4 regions of the Acidovorax sp. SDU_ACID1 genome follow, and region 4 is predicted to be linked to each of the others. Evidence: predicted binding sites of a transcription regulator. Region 4 holds the regulator's gene; each other region holds the start of a gene.
What was found. The regulator sigma-54, encoded in region 4, starts transcription at its own class of promoters, with help from an activator protein. The targets are predictions, from matches to a motif close to TGGCANGNAANCTGCTTT.
Positions count from the first base shown of each region.

Region 1: a site for sigma-54 is predicted at 1,737-1,754, ahead of AAG689_RS20555 (ammonium transporter). Genes of this name have one in related genera too.
Region 2: a site for sigma-54 is predicted at 3,722-3,739, ahead of glnA (type I glutamate--ammonia ligase). Genes of this name have one in related genera too.
Region 3: a site for sigma-54 is predicted at 3,433-3,450, ahead of nirB (nitrite reductase large subunit NirB). Genes of this name have one in related genera too.

Region 1 is NZ_CP152342.1:4,183,567-4,188,400, forward strand. Features, by position in the region: gene AAG689_RS20545 (GMC family oxidoreductase) at 1-66, shown strand, start outside; gene AAG689_RS20550 (hypothetical protein) at 74-364, opposite strand; gene AAG689_RS20555 (ammonium transporter) at 374-1,705, opposite strand; gene AAG689_RS20560 (TSUP family transporter) at 2,038-2,796, shown strand; gene rocF (arginase) at 2,858-3,769, shown strand; gene AAG689_RS20570 (ABC transporter substrate-binding protein) at 3,933-4,697, shown strand; gene AAG689_RS20575 (amino acid ABC transporter permease) at 4,747-4,834, shown strand, end outside.
Region 2 is NZ_CP152342.1:907,642-912,475, reverse strand. Features, by position in the region: gene ntrC (nitrogen regulation protein NR(I)) at 1-434, opposite strand, end outside; gene glnL (nitrogen regulation protein NR(II)) at 470-1,501, opposite strand; gene AAG689_RS04420 (hypothetical protein) at 1,583-2,080, opposite strand; gene glnA (type I glutamate--ammonia ligase) at 2,258-3,673, opposite strand; gene AAG689_RS04410 (competence/damage-inducible protein A) at 3,840-4,661, opposite strand; partial or broken gene AAG689_RS04405 (EI24 domain-containing protein) at 4,658-4,834, opposite strand, start outside.
Region 3 is NZ_CP152342.1:386,174-391,007, reverse strand. Features, by position in the region: gene AAG689_RS01850 (FdhF/YdeP family oxidoreductase) at 1-1,083, opposite strand, end outside; gene apbC (iron-sulfur cluster carrier protein ApbC) at 1,106-2,197, opposite strand; gene selD (selenide, water dikinase SelD) at 2,333-3,400, opposite strand; gene nirB (nitrite reductase large subunit NirB) at 3,596-4,834, shown strand, end outside.
Region 4 is NZ_CP152342.1:4,075,201-4,080,034, forward strand. Features, by position in the region: gene AAG689_RS19970 (M36 family metallopeptidase) at 1-1,743, opposite strand, end outside; gene AAG689_RS19975 (acyl-CoA thioesterase) at 2,029-2,472, opposite strand; gene AAG689_RS19980 (RNA polymerase factor sigma-54) at 2,488-4,032, opposite strand; gene lptB (LPS export ABC transporter ATP-binding protein) at 4,032-4,826, opposite strand; gene lptA (lipopolysaccharide transport periplasmic protein LptA) at 4,826-4,834, opposite strand, start outside.

The sequences.
Region 1 (4,834 bases), 110 kb from region 4:
ACCAACTCGCCCACGCTGATGATGGCCGAGAAGGCGGCCGAATGGATCCGCGCGCAGCCGCGCTGAGCGCCTTCTAGCGGATGCCGCCCACGTAGCGCGGCGCGGGAGCCTCCCGCCGCTCCAGCAGGGGCTTGCGCGCGCTCGCCTCGGCCAGTGCCTCGGCCATGGCGCGCTCCAGCTTGGCGGCCCATTCGGCCAGCTCAGGCGCATCGTCCTGCTGGGCACGCTGGCGCGCGAAGCGGATGATCTCCTGCGCATAGTCGGCGTTGGCCGCCATCCATTCGGTGTCGGTCACCCGCCCCGTCCTGCGCCGCAGCAGCACGTGCAGGTGGGCGGCGATGGCCAGTCTGTCGCTGTCGTTCATGTCCGCTCCTCAACCGCCCACGCGCTCGCGGTGCTGCGAAAGATCCAGGCCCGTGGCCTCGCCCTCCTCGTCCACGCGCAAACCCAGGGCGAAGTCCATCATCCAGAGCAGCACCAAAGAGGCCGCCAGGCTGAAGGCCAGCACCGCGCCCACGCTCAGGGCCTGGGTGAGCACGTTGCCCTCCACGCCGCCCACGGTGCGGCTGGCGAACACGCCCGTGAGCAGCGAGCCCACGATGCCGCCCACGCCGTGCACGCCGAAGACATCGAGCGAATCGTCTGCGCCCAGCAGGCGCTTGAGGGCCGTGGCGCCCCAGTAGCAGGCCAGCCCGGCCACGGCGCCGATGGCGAGCGCTGCGCGCGGCGTGACGAAGCCGGCCGCCGGCGTGATGGCCACCAGCCCCGCCACCAGCCCGGAGCACAGTCCCAGCAGCGAAGGCTTGCCGCGCAGCACGGCCTCGCCCAGCATCCAGGCCAGCGCGCCGGCCGCCGCGGCGATGTGCGTCACCGCCATCGCCAGGCCCGCGCGCCCGTCCGCGGCCAGGGCGGAGCCGGCATTGAAGCCGAACCAGCCCACCCACAGCAGCGCCGCCCCCGCCATGGTGAAGCCCAGGTTGTAGGGCTCGAAGGCCTCGCGCCCGTAGCCGCGCCGGGGGCCCAGGTACCACGCGCAGGCCAGCCCCGTCGCGCCGGCGTTGACGTGCACCACCGCGCCGCCGGCGAAGTCCAGCGCGCCCATGCGCGCCAGCCAGCCGCCCGGCTCCCACACCCAGTGCGCGATGGGTGCGTAGACCAGCAGCGACCACAGCCCGATGAAGACCAGCATCGGCGCGAAGCGCATGCGCTCCACGAAGGCGCCCACGACCAGCGCCGCCGTGATGATGGCGAAGGTGAGCTGGAACATGGCGTAGACCGACTCGGGGATGTGCGGCGCCACGTGGCTCACGGCCACACGCCCGGCCGCCAGGTCGAACTGCAGGCCGTCGAACCCCATGCGCGCGAACCCGCCCAGCCAGGCCGTGTCCGGCGTGAAGGCCAGCGAGTAGCCCGCCGCGAACCACAGCACGCTGACCAGCGCGGCGATGGCCACCACACTGGCCATGGTGTTGAGCACGCTCTTGCGCCGCACCATGCCGGCGTAGAACAGCGCCACGCCCGGCAGCGTCATGAGCAGCACCAGCGCCGTGGCCGTGAGCATCCAGCCCGTGTCGGCCGCGCTGAGCGCCTGCGCGTCCACCATGCCGGGCCGCACGGGCGCGCCCGCGGCCTGCGCCTGCACGGCGCAGGGCAGCAGCCCCCAGCCCGCCACTCCCACCAGGACCCCATGCCATCCGTACCGCATCGCTCGCCCTCCTTGTAACGTCGGGAAACGCATCGCACAAGTTGTGCCAAACGGGAAAACGGGAGGTATCGGGGAGCGGGCGCCCTGTCCAGGGGGTGCGGGAAATCACCGATGCACCATCGGGGTGCGATGGTTACATTGCATGCACTCGAAGCGCGCCTCGGCACGCCACACGAGGGGACCGAGGAGACAGCCCTAAATTCCAAGAACACACAATCATTAGCATCCGCGTCGAGATGCTCGCAATTCCCAAGGCACCTGTGACCCAGGTGCTTTTTTTGTCCTCCGGCGCCGCCCCGGGCGGGCTGCAGGGCGGTGCGACAATCCGGCGGATGGAATGGATCATCGTCTCGCTGGCCTCGCTGCTGGCCGGTTTCGTGGACGCGATCGTCGGCGGAGGCGGCCTGATCCTGCTGCCGGCCCTGTTCGCCACCTTCCCCGCCGCCCCGCCCGCCACGCTGCTGGGCACCAACAAGAGCGCCGCCATCTGGGGCACGGGCGTGGCCGCCTGGCAGTTCAGCCGCCGCGTGCGGATGCGCTGGCCGGCCATGCTGCCGGCGGCGCTGGCCAGCTTCGCCGGCGCCTTCGCCGGGGCGTGGGTGGTCACCCTGATCTCGGCGGACTTCCTGCGCAAGCTGCTGCCCGTGGTGCTGGCCGGTCTGCTGCTCTACACCCTGGCACGCAAGGACCTCGGCCGCGAGCACGCCCCGCGCTTCGCGGCGCGCCGGGAAACCCTGGCGGCCAGCCTGATCGGGGTGCTGATCGGTTTCTACGACGGCTTCTTCGGCCCCGGCACGGGCAGCTTCTTCGTCTTCCTGTTCGTGCGCGTGCTGGGCTACGACTTCCTGAACGCCTCGGTGTCGGCCAAGCTGCTGAACCTGGCCACCAACCTGGCGGCGTTGATCCTGTTCACGCTCAAGGGCCACGTGTGGTGGCACATCGCGCTGCCGCTGGCCGTGGCCAACGTGGTCGGCAGCGTGCTGGGCACGCACCTGGCGCTCAAGCACGGGGCGGGCTTCGTGCGCGGCATCTTCATCCTGGTGGTGGGGCTGCTGATCCTCAAGACCGGGTACGACGCATTCCTACGCTGACGGAGCGCCCGCGGGTGCAGCATGCCCCTTTCGTTCCACCCCCCACCTGCCGGAGAAGCACATGCCTGTCCTGACCTTGATCGGCGCGCCCACCGACGTGGGCGCCAGCGTGCTCGGCGCCAGCATGGGCCCGGACGCGCTGCGCATCGCGGGCATCGCCCGTGCGCTGCGCGAGCGGGGCTTTGCCGTGCGCGACATCGGCAACCTGGCCGGCCCGGGCAATCCGCAGGACGCGCCCTCGGAGGGATTTCGCCACCTGGCCGAGGTGGTGGCCTGGAACCAGGCGGTCTTCGCCGCCACGCACGCTGCCCTGGAGGCCGGTGAGCTGCCGCTGCTGATGGGCGGCGACCACTGCCTGGCGATCGGCTCCATCAGCGCCGTGGCCCGGCACTGCCGCGCGCGCGGCAAGCGGCTGAAGGTGCTCTGGTTCGACGCCCATGCCGACGCCAACACGCCCGACACCACCCCCAGCGGCAACCTGCACGGCATGCCCGTGGCCTGCCTGCTGGGCCAGGGCCCGCAGGCGCTCACGCAGCTGGCCGGCAGCGGCCCGGCCCTGCACGCGGGCGAAATCGCCCAGGTCGGCGTGCGCAGCGTGGACCCGAACGAAAAGCGCTTCGTGGGCGAGCACGGCATCGAGGTGTTCGACATGCGCACCATCGACGAGCTGGGCATGCGCGCCGTGATGCAGGCTGCCCTGAAGGACGTGGACCGGGACACGCACCTGCACGTGAGCTTCGACATGGACTGCCTGGACCCATCCGTGGCCCCCGGCGTGGGCACGGCCGTGCGCGGCGGCCCCACCTACCGCGAGACGCAGCTGTGCATGGAGATGCTGGCCGACAGCGGCGCGCTCGGCTCGGCCGACCTGGTGGAGCTGAACCCGGCGCTGGACGTGCGCAACCAGACGGCCGAACTGGCCGTGGACCTGCTGGAGAGCCTGTTCGGCAAGTCCACGCTGATGCGGATGTGACAGGGTTTATGGCGATGCGCGCCGCCCAGGCGGGCTCCCTATAATGTGACCGCCTCGTGACGCGCCCCACCCGGGCCCCTTGCGCGGGCAACGGTTTTCCGGCTTGTGATCCGCAAGGCCGGATTTTTTGTACCTGAAAACACTCCCACGCAGGAACACGTTCATGCAGATGCTCAAGACCCTGGCCGCCGCCGTGCTGGCCGTGTGCACCGCAGTCGCCGTGCAGGCGCGCCCGCTGGAGGACATCCGCAAGAGCGGCACCATCGTCCTTGGCTCCGAGGGGCAGTACGCGCCCTTCAACTTCTTCAAGGGCAAGCAGCTCACGGGCTACGAGATCGAGGTGGCCGAGGCCGTGGTCAAGAAGATGGGCCTCAAGCACGAGTGGAAGACCGTGGGCTTCGACGCCCTGCTCACCGGCCTGGCGCAGGACCGCTGGGACCTGGTGATCGCCTCGCATGCCATCACCGACGAGCGCTCCAAGGCCGTCACCTTCACGCTGCCGCACTACTGCTCGGGCGGCCAGATCGTCTCCATGAAGGCCGAGATCGGCAAGGCCGGCGACCTGGCCGGCAAGGTGGTGGCCGTGCAGACCGGCACCACCTACCTGGAAGCCGTGAAGAAGGTGCCCGGCGTGAAGGACGTGAAGAACTTCCCCACCGACGAGGCCGCGCGCAACGCCCTGGCTTCCAAGCGCGTGGACGCCTGGGTGACCGACCGCTTCGTGGCCAAGGAAATGCTGGCCAAGGCGCCCCAGGCAGGTTTCCACACCGGCGACATGCTGTTCGTCGAGCAGGTGGCCGCCGCCGTCTCCAAGGGCAACCAGGGCCTGGCCGATGCCTGGAACAAGGCTTTGAAGGAGGCCATCGCCGACGGCAGCGTCGCGGCGATCTCCAAGAAGTACTTCCAGGAAGACGTGACCTGTAAGTAACCTCTTTCATACTCCCGGCCGGGCGCGGCGCGCCCTGCCCGCTTCTCCCATGCTTCTCGCTCTCTGGCCCGCACACTGGAGCCGTTCCCAGCGCAGCAACGCGACCCTGGTGGCGGCCCTGGTGCTGATGGCCCTGG
Region 2 (4,834 bases), 2.0 Mb from region 4:
AGCATCTCGGGCGCGGCGGCGTGCTGCAGCTCGGCCACGTCCTCGCGCTGGCTCTCCTCCACGGCGCGGCGGATCAGCTCCACCGCGCGGGGCAGGTCGAAGGGCTTGGGCAGGTATTCGAAGGCGCCGCCCTGGAAGGCAGAGACGGCGCTGTCCAGGTCGGAATAAGCCGTCATGACGATGACCGGCAGGCCCGGCTGCTGCTTGCGCACCTGCTCGAGCAGGTGCAGGCCTGATCCGCCGGGCATGCGGATGTCGCTCACCAGTACCTGCGGGCCCTGGTGCGCGCCCTCGCCCGCGGCCACCTCGGCCAGGGCGTCGAGCACGTCGCGCGCCTGGGTGAAGCTGCGTGTGGGCAGGTTCTCGCGGGCCAGCGCTTTTTCGAGGACGAAGCGGATCGAGGGGTCGTCATCCACTATCCAGATCGGCTTCATTACAGTCTTTGCTCCGTTGTTGCGTGTCGCGGACCTCAGGGCAGCGGGATGAGGATGCGGAAGTCGGTGCGGCCCGGCGCGCTCTCGCACTCGATCAAGCCATGGTGCTGTTGCACAAAGGTTTGCGCCAGCGTCAGGCCCAGCCCCGATCCCCCGTCCCGGCCCGTCACCAGCGGATAGAAGATCCGCTCCTTGATGGCGTCGGGCACACCCGGTCCGTTGTCGATGACATGCAATTCCAGTGCCAGCCGGTAGCGCTGGCGGCCGAAGGTGATCTGCCGCGCCACGCGGGTGCGCAGCGTGATCTCCGCGTCGCCCGTGGCGATGCGCCCGGCCAGCGCCTGCGCGGCGTTCTGCACGATGTTGAGCACGGCCTGTATGAGCTGCGCCCGGTCGCCCCGGAATTCGGGGATGGAGGTGTCGTAGTCGCGCAGCACGCGCAGGCCCTGCGGGTGCTCGGCCAGCACCAGGGCGCGCACGCGTTCGCAGACCTCGTGGATGTTCACGTCGCCCACCAGGTGGGGATGGCGGTGCGGCGCCAGCAGGCGGTCCACCAGGCTCTGCAGCCGGTCAGCCTCGTGAATGATGACCTGGGTGTATTCGGCCAGTTCGGGCCGGTCCAGCTCCATCTCCAGCAGTTGCGCCGCGCCGCGGATGCCGCCCAGGGGGTTCTTGATCTCGTGCGCCAGGTTGCGGATCAGCTCCTTGTGCGCCTGCGCCTGCTCGCGCAGGCGTTCCTCGCGGTCCTGGCGGGCCTGTGCCTCCAGCGGCCACAGCTCTACGAGCACGTCGCCGCCCGGCTCCACCACGGCCACGCTGGCGTGCACGGGCAGCGGCTCCTGCTGCGGGCGGCGCAGCACGGCCTCGAAGCGCAGCGCGGCGAAGTCCTGCCCGCGCGCCCCGGCCAGCGCGTGCTGCAGCATGCCGGGGTCGGTGAACCAGTGCGGAAAGTCCGCCCCTTCGAGCATGCGGCGCGAGAGGCCCAAGGCGTTTTCCAGCGCGGCATTGACGAACGCCGTGTTGCCGTCGGGGTGCAGCACGGCGATCAGCGTGGAGACGAGGTCCAGCGCCTGGTAGCGCTCGGACGGCGGCGCGGGCGCCGGGGAAGTGGTGGGCGGCTGCTGGATGATCGTGCCCTCGTGCGCGTTTTACTTGTTCAGGCGGGCCAGCTCGCGCTTGATGCCGGCCACGTCGGCCTCGGCGCGCGTCACGCTGGCCTTGAGCTCGGCCGTGCGCTCAATGTAGCCCTGCGGGTTGCGCAGCTCCAGCGCGGTGCGCTGGGGCGAGCCATCGTTGTATTCCCGGCGCAGGTCGGCCAGGCGCGCTTCGGCCTTGCGCAGCTCGGCCTCCAGGATGGCACGCGCGTCGGCGTCGCGGGCGCGCTGGTCGGCCGTGTCCACGCGTGGCGTGTTCGCGGGCGCAGTGCTGGCGGAGCCCCCGCCGCCTGCAGGCGCCGCCGGGGCTGCCGCCGGACGCGAACCTTGCAGCACCGTCACATTGCCACCTTCCACGAGCTTGCAGCCACGCTCCCGGGCCTGCGTGGCGTTGTTGGTGTATTCGTTGCCGCAGCGGTAGATGCGGTCCTGCGCCCAGGCGGGCTGGAGCGCGGCGACGGCGGCGGTCAAGGCGAGCAATGTGTTCTTCATGGAAATCCTCACGGGGCATGCGTGCCGCATGCATGGCGGTCGAGTATCCCCCAATCACCCCATGCAGCCAATCACGGCCGCCCGGACCGGCAGGGATTGCATGCGGGCCCTCGATGCAAAAAGGCGGCTCGCAGCCGCCTTTTTTCTACCATGAGCGAGATTGGCCTCCCGCGCAAATCACAGCGAGTAGTACATGTCGTATTCGACCGGGTGCGGTGCCATGCGGAAGCGCTGCACCTCGCCCATCTTCAGCTCGATGTAGGCGTCGAGCATGGCATCGGAGAACACGCCGCCCTTGGTCAGGAAGCCGCGGTCCTTGTCCAGCGATTCCAGCGCCTGGTCCAGGCTGTGGCACACGGTGGGCACCAGCTTGTCTTCCTCGGGCGGCAGGTGGTACAGGTCCTTGGTGGCGGCTTCGCCGGGATGGATCTTGTTCTCCACGCCGTCCAGGCCGGCCATCATCAGGGCCGAGAAGCACAGGTAAGGGTTGGCTGAAGGATCGGGGAAGCGCGCCTCGATGCGGCGGCCCTTGGGGTTGGCCACGTAGGGGATGCGGATCGACGCCGAGCGGTTGCGCGAGCTGTAGGCCAGCTTCACGGGTGCCTCGAAGCCGGGCACCAGGCGCTTGTAGCTGTTGGTGCCGGGGTTGGTGATGGCATTGAGCGCACGGGCGTGCTTGATGATGCCGCCGATGTAGTACAGCGCGAAGTCCGACAGGCCGGCGTAGCCGTCGCCCGCGAACAGGTTCTTGCCGTCCTTCCAGATGGACTGGTGCACGTGCATGCCCGAGCCGTTGTCGCCCGCATAGGGCTTGGGCATGAAGGTCGCCGTCTTGCCATAGGCGTTGGCCACGTTCCAGATCACGTATTTCATGACCTGGGTCCAGTCGGCGCGCTCGACCAGCGTGCTGAACTTGGTGCCGATTTCGTTCTGGCCGGCGCCCGCGACTTCATGGTGGAACACCTCGACCGGAATGCCCAGTTGCTCCAGCACCAGCACCATCTCGGCACGCATGTCGTGCGTGCTGTCCACCGGCGGCACCGGGAAGTAGCCGCCCTTGGTGGTGGGACGGTGGCCGCGGTTGCCGCCTTCGAGCTTGGCGCCGCTGTTCCAGGGAGCCTCGTATTCCTCGATCTCGAAGAACACCTTGCCGGGCTCGTTACTCCAGCGCACGCCGTCGAAGATGAAGAATTCGGGCTCGGGGCCGAAGTAGGCGGTGTCGCCCAGGCCGGAGGCCTTCAGGTAGGCCTCGGCGCGCTTGGCGATGGAACGCGGGTCGCGGTCGTAGGCCTTGCCGTCGCCCGGCTCCACCACGTCGCACTGCAGGAACAGCGTGGTTTCCTCGAAGAACGGGTCGATGTTGGCGGTGCTGGGATCGGGCATGAGCTGCATGTCCGAGGCTTCGATGCCCTTCCAGCCGGCAACGGAGGAACCGTCGAACGCATGGCCGGAGGTGAACTTGTCTTCGTCGAAATGCGAAACCGGCACGGTCACGTGCTGTTCCTTGCCACGGGTGTCCGTGAAGCGGAAGTCCACGAACTTGACCTCGTTCTCCTTCACCATCTTCATCACGTCTGCAACGGTCTTGGCCATCAGGGTTCTCCAGGAATAGAAGTGCTCATCAAAAATGACGAGGCAGAAAAAGCAGATTGCATGCCAGCACCGCCACCCCTGCCCGGCGGTAAAACCGCGCAGGTCTTTGACGCAAGCTCGGCGACAACGCACCAATAGAGTGCCGGATTCTAGATGGCAGCCGCCATCACAAATGCCGCACCATTTCAGGGCCTATGGTCGCACCAAAATCGTGCAGTCCTGTGCGTAGCGCATGCCAGGCTGCCGGCACCTTGTCTGCATCGCCCTTGACGCCCAGCTCCACGTGGCGTCCGTGCACCGGATGGTCCACGCTGGGCAGGCTGAAGACCTTGATGCCGGGATGCTCGGCCTCGATGCGCTCCATCAGCGGAGTGAGGGCGCCTTCCATCGCGCCGTAGAGCACGACGGAATGCTCCGTCTGCGGCCGGCGGTTGAACCACCGGGCGCAGTAGCGCTCCAGCACCCACTCCACCATGGGCCAGGCCATCACCGGAAAGCCCGGGACGAAATGCACCATGCCGCCGCCCGGTCCGTCGCAGGAGAAGCCGGGAATCTTGTTGTACGGGTTGGGGATGATGCGTGCGCCCTGCGGGAACACGCCCATGTTGAGCCGGTGCAGGTTGTCCGGCCGCTCGGGCTCGAAGGCCGTGCCCTGCTCGCGCGCCACGTCCTGCATGCGCTCGCGGATCAGGGCCTGCGCCTCGGGGTGCGGCGCCAGCGGCAGCTCCAGCGCGGCGGCAGCGCATTGGCGGGTATGGTCGTCGGGCGTGGCGCCGATGCCGCCGCAGCTGAAGACGATGTCCGGGGAGGCGAACGCCTTGCGCAGCGCGGCGGTGATGCGGGGCCGGTCGTCTCCCACATAGTCCGCATAGGCCAGCCCCAGGCCCCGGGCCGCCAGGAGCTCGATGACCTTGGGCAGATGCTTGTCGGCACGCTTGCCGGAGAGGATCTCGTCGCCGACGATGATGAGACCGAAGGAAGGCGTCATGGTGAGGGATTGTCGAGCAGGGGCGGCGCCTGCGCATCCGCAGGAGCGGGAAGGGGCTCTCCGCGCTCCTGCCGCAGCCGCTGCAGGGCAGCCAGGCAGAAATGGGTGAACCAGAGGGAGGAAAAGGCGAACACCAGGGTGTAGATCCAGATGGCGATCGGCACCAGCACGAA
Region 3 (4,834 bases), 1.5 Mb from region 4:
CCAGCAGGCGATCACGCGATCGGCGCCGATGTAGACATCGCCCGCGCTGCGCATCTGCGCCTCGGTCAGGCCCGACTCCTGCTCCAGCAGCGCCCAGCTCTCGGCGCGCAGGTCGGCGGCCAGCGCGTCGAAGCCTGTGGTGTGCCCGGTGATGAAGGCGCGGTCGAGCACGCCGCCCCGTGCGTCCTCCTGCTCGATCACGTGCTTCATGACGCCCTTGACCGCTGCGAGGTCGCCGCCCACGCGCAGCTGGAAGTAGTGCGTGCTGATCGGCGTGGAGCCAAAAGTCGCCATCTCCAGCGTGTCCTGCGGGTCGGCGAAGCGCTCCAGCCCGCGCTCGCGCAGCGGGTTGAAGCTCACGATGCGTGCGCCGCGCTTGTGCGCCGCGCGCAGTTCGCCGAGCATGCGCGGGTGGTTGGTGCCGGGGTTCTGGCCGAAGATGAAGATGGCGTCCGCGTGCTCGAAGTCCTGCAGCGTCACTGTGCCCTTGCCCACGCCGATCTGCGGGCGCATGGCGCTGCCGCTGGGTTCGTGGCACATGTTGGAGCAGTCGGGGAAGTTGTTGGTGCCGTACTGGCGCACGAAGAGCTGGTAGAGGAACGCGGCCTCGTTGCTCGTGCGGCCCGAGGTGTAGAAGATGGCCTGGTTCGGATCGGGCAGCGCATTCAGGTGCTTGGCGATCAGCGCGAAAGCCTCGTCCCACGCGATGGGCCGGTAACAGTCGCTGGCCGCGTCGTAGCGCATCGGGTGCGTGAGCCGCCCCTGGTCTTCGAGCCAGAAATCGCTCTGCCCGGCCAGTTCTGTCACCGTGCAGCGTTCGAACAATTCCGGCCCCGCGCGCCGCGCCGTGGCCTCGGCCGCGACGGCCTTCACTCCGTTCTCGCAGAACTCGAAGGCCGAATGGTGGTTGCGGTCAGGCCATGCGCAGCCGGGGCAGTCGAAGCCATCGGGCTGGTTGGCCGACAGCAGCGTCTTCGCGCCCTTGAGGGGGATGTCCTGGCGCAGCAGCGTGTTCTTGACGCTGCCCAGCGCGCCCCAACCGCCGGCAGGGCCTGTGTAGAACGCGATCTTCTGTTCCTTCATGGCCTGCCCCGCCGGTGGATGCTCAGGTGTTCTTGCTCACCGTGATGGTCGGGAACTTGCCCGAGAAGTCCTTGGCCTGCTGCGCGACCTTCACGGCCACCGTGCGTGCGATGGCCTTGTAGATGCGCGCCACGTCGCTGTCGGGCTCGGCCGCCACGGTGGGCCGGCCGCTGTCGGCCTGCTCGCGGATGGACAGCTGCAGCGGCAGCGCGCCGAGGTAGTCCATCCCCAGGCTCTCGGCCATCCTCTTGCCGCCCTCGTGGCCGAAGATGTGCTCCACGTGGCCGCAGTTGCGGCAGATGTGCACGGCCATGTTCTCCACGAGGCCGAGGATGGGCACGCTCACCTTCTGGAACATGGTGACGCCCTTCTTCGCGTCCAGCAGCGCGATGTCCTGCGGGGTGGTGACGATCACCGCGCCGGTCAGCGGCACCTTCTGCGCCATGGTGAGCTGGATGTCGCCCGTGCCGGGCGGCATGTCCACCACGAGGTAGTCCAGGTTGTCCCAGCGCGTCTGCGTGATGAGCTGCTCCAGCGCCTGGCTGGCCATGGGGCCGCGCCAGATCATGGCCTGCTCCTCCTTGACCAGGAAGCCGATGGAGTTGATCTGCAGGCCCATGGCGCGCTTGGGCTCCATGAGCTTGCCGTCCAGGCTCTCCAGGTCGCCCGAGGTGCCGGTCATCATGGGCTGGCTGGGGCCGTAGATGTCGGCGTCCAGCAGGCCCACGCGCGCCCCCTCGGCCGCCAGCGCCAGGGCCAGGTTCACGGCCGTGGTGCTCTTGCCCACGCCGCCCTTGCCCGAGGCGACGGCGATGATGTTCTTCACGCCCGGCAGCAGCTGCACGCCGCGCTGCACCGCGTGCGCGATGACCTTGGTGGCGATGTTGACCGACACGTTCTGCACACCGGGCACCGTTCTGGCAGCCGCGATGAACTCGCTGCGCAGCGCGGGCACCAGGCTCTGGGCCGGGTAGCCCAGCTCGACGTCGAAGGCCACGTCGCCGCCCGCGATCTGCACGTTGCGCACCGCGCGCGCTGCGACGAAATCCTTGCCCGTGTGCGGATCCTTGACGCTGGCGAGCGCCGCCAGCAGATCCTGTTCCGTGAATGCCATGGCTGTGTTGTTTGCTTGTGGGAGCTGGCTAGTCTAGCCAACGCACGGTGCCACTCGCCCGGCTGGGGAGATTACAAGCCAAATCGGCCTCCAGCGCTTCTCTGGCAAGCGCCAGAAGCTATCATTAGATGAGCATCAGGCGCGCACGTCGAGCCGCGCCGGCCCTGCTTCCACACCGCCGATGACCGCCGCCTGCGCAAAGCCCTCGCGCTGGAACACGGCGAGCACGTCTTGCACACTCTCGGGCGCGCAGGCCACGAGCAGCCCGCCCGAGGTCTGCGGGTCGGTCACCAGCGCCTGGGCCGTTGGCGGCAGGCCGGAGGCCAGCGCCACGCTCTCGCCATAACCTGCCCAGTTGCGGCCGCTGGCGCCGGTGACGAAACCCGCGGCGGCCAGATCGGCCACGCCGGGCAGCAGCGGCACGCGGGACCAGTCGATGGCCACCGTCGCGCCCGCGCCGCGCGCCATCTCCAGCGCATGGCCGGCCAGGCCGAAGCCCGTCACGTCGGTGATGGCGTGCACGCCAGGCAGCTCGGCCAGCAGCGGGCCGGGGGTGTTCAGGCGCGTGGTGTTGGCGATCATTTCGCGGTAGTGCGCGTCGCCCAGTTGCTCTTTCTTCAGCGCGGCCGAATAGACGCCCACGCCCAGCGGCTTGCCCAGCACCAGCACATCGCCGGGCCGTGCGTCCGCGTTGCGGCGCACGCGGTCGGGGTGCACCAAGCCCATGGCGACGAGGCCGTAGATGGGTTCGACCGAATCGATGGTGTGCCCGCCTGCGATGGGAATGCCCGCCGCCCGGCACACGTCCTGCCCGCCGCGCGCGATCGCGCCGATCACGTCGAGCGGCAGTTGGTTCACCGGCATGGCGACGAGCGCCAGCGCCATGATGGGCTTGCCACCCATGGCGTACACGTCGCTCAGGGCATTGGTCGCGGCGATGCGGCCGAACTCGTACGGGTCGTCCACGATGGGCATGAAGAAGTCGGTGGTCGCCACCAGCGCCTGGCTATCGTTCAGGCGGTAGACGGCGGCGTCGTCCGAGGTCTCGATGCCGACCAGCAGCTCGGCCGGCACGACGCCGGCCGCGCCGCTGGATTTCAGGATCTCGGACAGCACGCCCGGCGCGATCTTGCAGCCGCAGCCGCCGCCGTGCGAGAGAGAGTGAGACGGGGAGAGGTGGTCATGCCCGCGATCATCCCAGATTCACTGCGCGTCCCATCGCGGTGCATGCGCGCGGGCACGGCGCTTGCTTTGACTGTGCCAACCCGCCGGTGGCGTTGCCGGCGGGCTTCTTCAATCCGCTAACGGCGGCGGAACCCCGGGCAGGCCCTGCGCCTGCCGTGTTTCCAACCCGGCGCGTGCCCCTTGGCGACGTGCGTACAGCAGCAGGTGAGCGTGATGAAGATCGTCGTGATCGGACACGGCATGGTGGGCCACAAATTCCTCGAAGAACTCCACGTCCAGGGGCTGGCGCAGGCCGAGGTGACGGTGCTGTGCGAGGAACCCCGTCCCGCCTACGACCGGGTGCACCTCTCCGAATACTTCGCGGGCAAGTCGGCGGACGACCTCTCGCTGGTGCCGCCCGGCTTTTTCCAGCAGACCGGCTTCACCCTGCGCCTGGCCGCGCGCGCCGTGGCAGTGGAGCGGCGCAAGAACACCGTGACCACCGCCGACGGCGAGGTGCTGCCCTACGACAAGCTGGTGCTGGCCACGGGCTCCGCGCCCTTCGTGCCGCCGGTGCCGGGGCGCGAGCGGCCGTACTGCTTCACCTACCGCACCATCGAAGACCTAGAGGCCATGACGGCCGCGAGCGCCAAGTCGAAAAGCGGCGTGGTGGTGGGAGGGGGCCTCCTGGGCCTAGAGTGCGCCAAGGCGCTGCGCGACATGGGGCTGGAGACGCACGTGGTCGAGTTCGCCCCGCGCCTGATGGCCGTGCAGGTGGACGAGGGCGGCGGCCGCGTGCTGCGCGCCAAGATCGAGGCGCTGGGCGTGCACGTGCACACCAGCCGCAGCACGGTGGAGATCACCGACGGCGCCACCGCGCGCCACCGCATGGTGTTCGCCGACGGCACCTGGCTGGAGACGGACATGATCGTCTTCTCCGCCGGCATCCGCCCGCGCGATGACCTGATCCGCCAATGCGCGCTGGCGACCGGACCGCGCGGCGGCGCGGCGATTGACGACCATTGCCGCACCGCCGACCGCAACGTCTATGCGATCGGCGAATGCGCGTCGTGGAACGAGCAGCTCTACGGCCTGGTCGCGCCCGGCTACGAGATGGCGGGCGTGGCGGCGCGGCACATCTCGGGCGACACGCAAGCCGCATTCGCGGGTGCGGACATGAGCACCAAGCTCAAGCTCATGGGCGTGGATGTGGCGAGCATCGGCGACGCGCAAGGCAAGACGCCCGGCTGCCGCAACTTCCAGTACGTCGATGAGCGCAAGCAGATCTACAAGAAGATCGTGACCAGCGCCGACGGCAAAACGCTGCTGGGCGCCGTGCTGGTGGGCAATGCAGACGAGTACGGCACGCTGCTGCAAATCGCGCGGGGCGGCATCGCGCTGCCCGAAGACCCCGAGTTCCTCATCCTGCCCAGCAGCGACGGCAAGGCCCGGCCCGGACTGGGCGCGGACGCG
Region 4 (4,834 bases):
GCCCCACTCGTGGGCGATGACGGTGTTGTCCAGCGCGCTGCTGCGCTCGGCGCCACTGCCCTGCATGCGCAACGTGACGCCGCCGACGGCCAGCGCGGCGCGGTCAGCCTGCGCGACCATGATGGCCGCAATGGCCACGCTGGCGCCGGACGCGCCAGGGCCCATCGCCGTCGGCGCGCTCGCCAGGTTGTTCACGATGACGACGCCCGCCGCACCCGCCTGCTGCGCGTTCAGCACCTTGACGGAGAACTCGCAGTTGCCACGGTCTATGAGGGCGATCTTGTTGGTGAGGCTGGAGGCGTTGGTCAAGGGCGTGCAGCCGTCGGCCGGGGCTGCCACGGCCACATCGGCCGTGAGGTCGAACGCGAGCGGCCCGAATTGCGCACCGGCGGGAGGCTGGGTGAAAGTCACGCCGGCGGCACTGGCCTGCACGCCCCCCCGGTTGAGGAAGCGGTACATCTGCATGCGCGGCGGCGCGCCGTCCGCCGGGGTGGACATGTTGGCGTTGTTGGTGCCGCTGTAGTCCAGCGCCTCGGCGCGCATGGCATCGCCGTCCTGCCCGCCCCGGCCGAAGTTGTCGGCCTGGGCGTTGCCCGCGGCTTCGTCGAAGCCCGCGTCGTAGAACCAGTCGTGCAGCCAGTTGGTGGCGTAGAACAGGTTGACCACCGAGGCGTCGATCTGGCCCGGGTTCGCCTGCGGCCCCTGGTCCGGGTCGTAGACGTAGTCGAAAACGCCGGGCGCGGAAATGCTGGCGATGCGGTCGCCGCCTACGTTGAAGCCATCGGGCGCGGCCAGGTCGGCATAGGCATGCACGTTGTTGCCCTGGGTTTGCGTGGCACCGCTAGGTAGCCAGGGATCGTTGCGGGAGAACGGCGCGTTTTGCAGCGTCAACAGGTTGGGCGACGCCATGGGGGCGGCGTAGCCGTTGGGCGTGCCGGCGGGGTGGGGCGTTCCGTTGCGGCCCTGGGGGCCGGGCCAGGGCGTGTAGGGCGGCGTCGCGTCGGCGGGCACGCGGTAGCTGAAGTCGGCGTGCGCCGTCTGGTCGTGGCGCAGCAGCAGGCGGGCGTCGCTGCTGGCCACCACGTAGGCGTAGGCATGTTCCTGCCCCTCCTGCAGCACGCGCACTTCCACGTAGGTGGCGGCCACCAGCCCCTGGGGGAGGCGGAACCACACGGGTTTGGTGCGGGCGGACAGGAGCGTGGCACCGTCCTCGCCACTGGTCCCGCCGGGCAGCACCCACCACTGGTAGGCCCCCTGGGGTGCGCCGCTGGGCTGGAGCAGGTGCTCCACGGCGGCAAAGCCCCAGTCCTGCAAGGCGCGGGCCAGGGCGCCGGGGGCGGTGAGGGGCTGCGCGAGCGCCGCCTTGGGCTGGGGCGCCAGGGCGGTGCTGCCCAGGTAGCCACCGATGGCCGTGACCTGCCCCTCGGCGTCCAGCAGCACGGTGGCCTGCTCGCGGAAAACCTCGATGCCATCGCGCCGGCTGGTCAGGCGCACCAGGCGCGCGCCACCGGGCAGGGCTTGCACGTGGTGCAGCACGGCGGCGTCGGCCTCTTGCTCGGTGATGCCGTACAGGCCGGCCAGGGCTTTCAATTCGCCGCGCGCGGCGCTGGCGGGATCGGCGTTCGCGGGGCGCGACTTGGCCAGGGAAGGCCTCAATTGCACGAAGGTGGGCACGCCCAGCCGTTCCTCGCGCGAGAGGCTCTGCACCTGGACGGGCAAGGCCTGGGCGGCCTTGCGCTGCACTGCGGGGGGCCTCTCCCAGGGCGTCGATGGGCGCAAGCTCGCGGGCGTGGGCAAGCGGCAGTGTCAGGACAGCGGCGCACAGCAGTGCGCGGCCCCAGGAGCCCCAGATAGGTGAGTGCATGGCGTTTGAACTATGGGTTTGATAGCTGCCTGCGCTTGCCAGGCAAGGGCTAAAGCCCAAAAACACTCAAACCAAGCCCACGCGGCCAAACAATGTTAACGGAATGTGACTTTTCGCAACATCCCTGAAATTGGGTAATTTGCGGTCTGCCGCCGCCCGCATGTTCAGGATGCCGACGCGACGCGCTGAAGCAGCAACTGCCGCACCGATTCAGGGATGGGCGCGGGCTTGCGGGCCGCGCGGTCGATGAACACGATGCCGGTCTTGCCGCGCGCGATCTCGCGGCACTGGGTCTTCTCCGTCATGCGGAAGACGAGGTCGAAGCCGTAGCGGTTGAAGTCTTGCGGCGCCATCTCCACGCGCAGCGTCTCGCCGTGGAAGGCCTCGGACTTGTATTGGGCGACCATGTCGCCCACCACGGTGGCAAGGCCCGCCACATCGGCCTCCGGGTAGCCCAGGGAGCGGAAAAAGCGCACGCGCGCCTCGGAAACGAGGCTGAGCAGCTGCGCGTTGTCCAGGTGCCCGCCCTGGTTGACGTGGCTGATGTAGACCTGCAGCTCGGTGGCGAAGCCGAAATGGGCGGGAAGGTCGAAGACGACGCGGGCCATGGAGAGGGGTGTTTTCTAGAGCGCCTTGCGCAGGTTGGCGGGCGCGATCTTGAGCGCCTCGCGGTACTTGGCCACGGTGCGGCGTGCGCACTCGATACCCTGTTCCTTGAGCATGTCGGCGATCTGGCTGTCCGACAGGGGCTTGTGCGGGTTCTCGGCGGCCACGAACTGCTTGATGAGCGCGCGCACGGCCGTGCTGGAGGCGTTGCCGCCGGTCTCGGTGCCCAGGCCGGAGCCGAAGAAATACTTCAGCTCGAACGTGCCCTGCGGCGTGGCCATGTACTTGGCGGTGGTCACCCGGCTGATGGTGGACTCGTGCAGGCCCAGCTCGTCGGCGATGTCGCGCAGCACCAGCGGGCGCATGGCCAGCTCGCCGTGGACGAAGAAGTTCTTCTGCCGCTCGACGATGGCGGTGGAGACGCGCAGGATGGTGTCGAAGCGCTGCTGGATGTTCTTGATGAACCAGCGCGCCTCCTGCAGGCGCTGCTGCAGCGCCTGGTGGCCTTCGCTGCCGCGCCCGCCACGCAGCGCTCCGGCGTAGATGTCGTGCACGCGCAGGCGGGGCATCACGTCGGGGTTGAGCTGCACGCTGAAGCGCTGCTGCGCGCCGCGCCCGGTTTTGCGCACGATGACGTCGGGCACGATGATGTTGCGGTCCACGTCGGCGAAGCGCCGGCCGGGGCGCGGCTCCAGCCGCGCGATGAGCGCCATGGCGGCGCGCGTCACGTCTTCGCTGCTGCCGGCGGCCTGGGCCAGGCGGCGCACGTCGCGCTTGGCCAGCAACTCCAGCGGCTGGCGGCAGATGGCGAGCGCGGCCTGGATCACGGCCGGGTCGCCCTCCTCGTCCTGGTCCATCGCACGCAGCTGCAGCGCCAGGCATTCGGCCAGGTTGCGCGCGCCTACGCCGGCGGGCTCCAGGCTTTGCAGCAGGCCCAGGGCGACGGTGAAGCGGTGCACCAGCTCGTCCACCTGCTCGGGGTCTTCGGTGCCGGCCAGGCTCTGCGCGAGGGATTCGAGCGGCTCGTCGAGGTAACCGTCGTCGTTCAGCGATTCGATGAGGAAGCGCAGCGCGGCGCAGTCCACCTCCGACAGACGCAGCGAGAGCGCCTGGCGGTGCAGATGGTCGGTGAGCGATTCGTGGCTGCGGGCGAGCTCCGTGGCGTCCACCTCGTCGCCATCGCCGCTGGAAGATCCGGTGCGCGCGGGGGCATCGCCGCCCCACTCGCCGTCGTCGGGGGCCATCTCGACGGTGCCGTCGCCCTCCCAGTCCGGGGAGGGTTCAGGTTCATTTGGGGCTTCAGCGCTTGCTGGCTCAGCGCTGGCAGCTCCTGAATAAGAAGCATCTTCGTCGGCACTGGCGGGCGCATCGGCCTGGGCGATGCCGAACTCCTCGCGCGGCGCCTCATCCTGCGCCACCTCCAGGAAGGGGTTGTCGCCGAGCATCTGCTCGACTTCCTGCGCCAGCTCCAGCGTGGAGAGCTGCAGCAGCCGGATCGACTGCTGCAACTGCGGCGTGAGCGCCAGATGCTGCGAGACACGCAGCGACAGGCTGGGTTTCATCACATCCTGAAGTGTTCGCCGAGATAGACGCGGCGCACTTCAGCGTTATCGACAATTTCGGACGGCGTGCCCTGCGCGAGCACCTGGCCGTCGCTGATGATGAAGGCGTGGTCGCAGATGCCCAGGGTCTCGCGCACGTTGTGGTCGGTGATGAGCACGCCGATGCCGCGCTCCTTGAGGAAGCCGATGATGCGCTGGATCTCGATCACGGCGATGGGGTCGATGCCCGCGAAGGGCTCGTCCAGCAGGATGAAGCGCGGCTGCGTGGCCAGCGCCCGGGCGATTTCCACGCGCCTGCGCTCGCCGCCCGACAGCGCCAGCGCGGGCGATTCGCGCAGGTGCTGCACGCGCAGTTCTTCGAGCAGCGCGGTGAGGCGGCGCTCGATCTCGGCGCGCGCCAGGGAGCGGCCGGCCTCGTCCTTCTGCAGCTCCAGCACGGCCCGCACGTTCTCTTCGACGTTGAGCTTGCGGAAGATCGAGGCCTCCTGCGGCAGGTAGGACAGCCCCAGGCGCGAGCGCCGGTGGATGGGCATGTGGGTGACGTCCTGGCCGTCGATGCGGATGCTGCCGCCGTCGCTGCGCACCAGGCCCACGATCATGTAGAACGACGTGGTCTTGCCCGCGCCGTTGGGGCCGAGCAGGCCCACCACCTCGCCCTTTTGCACCGCCACCGACACGTCCTTGACCACCTTGCGGCTGCCGTAGGACTTCTGCAGGTGCCAGGCTTCCAGGCGGCTGCCGTTTCCGGCATCCGTGGCGTGCGCCGCGGGCGCCTGTGCCTCGTGCGCGGCCATCACTTCGC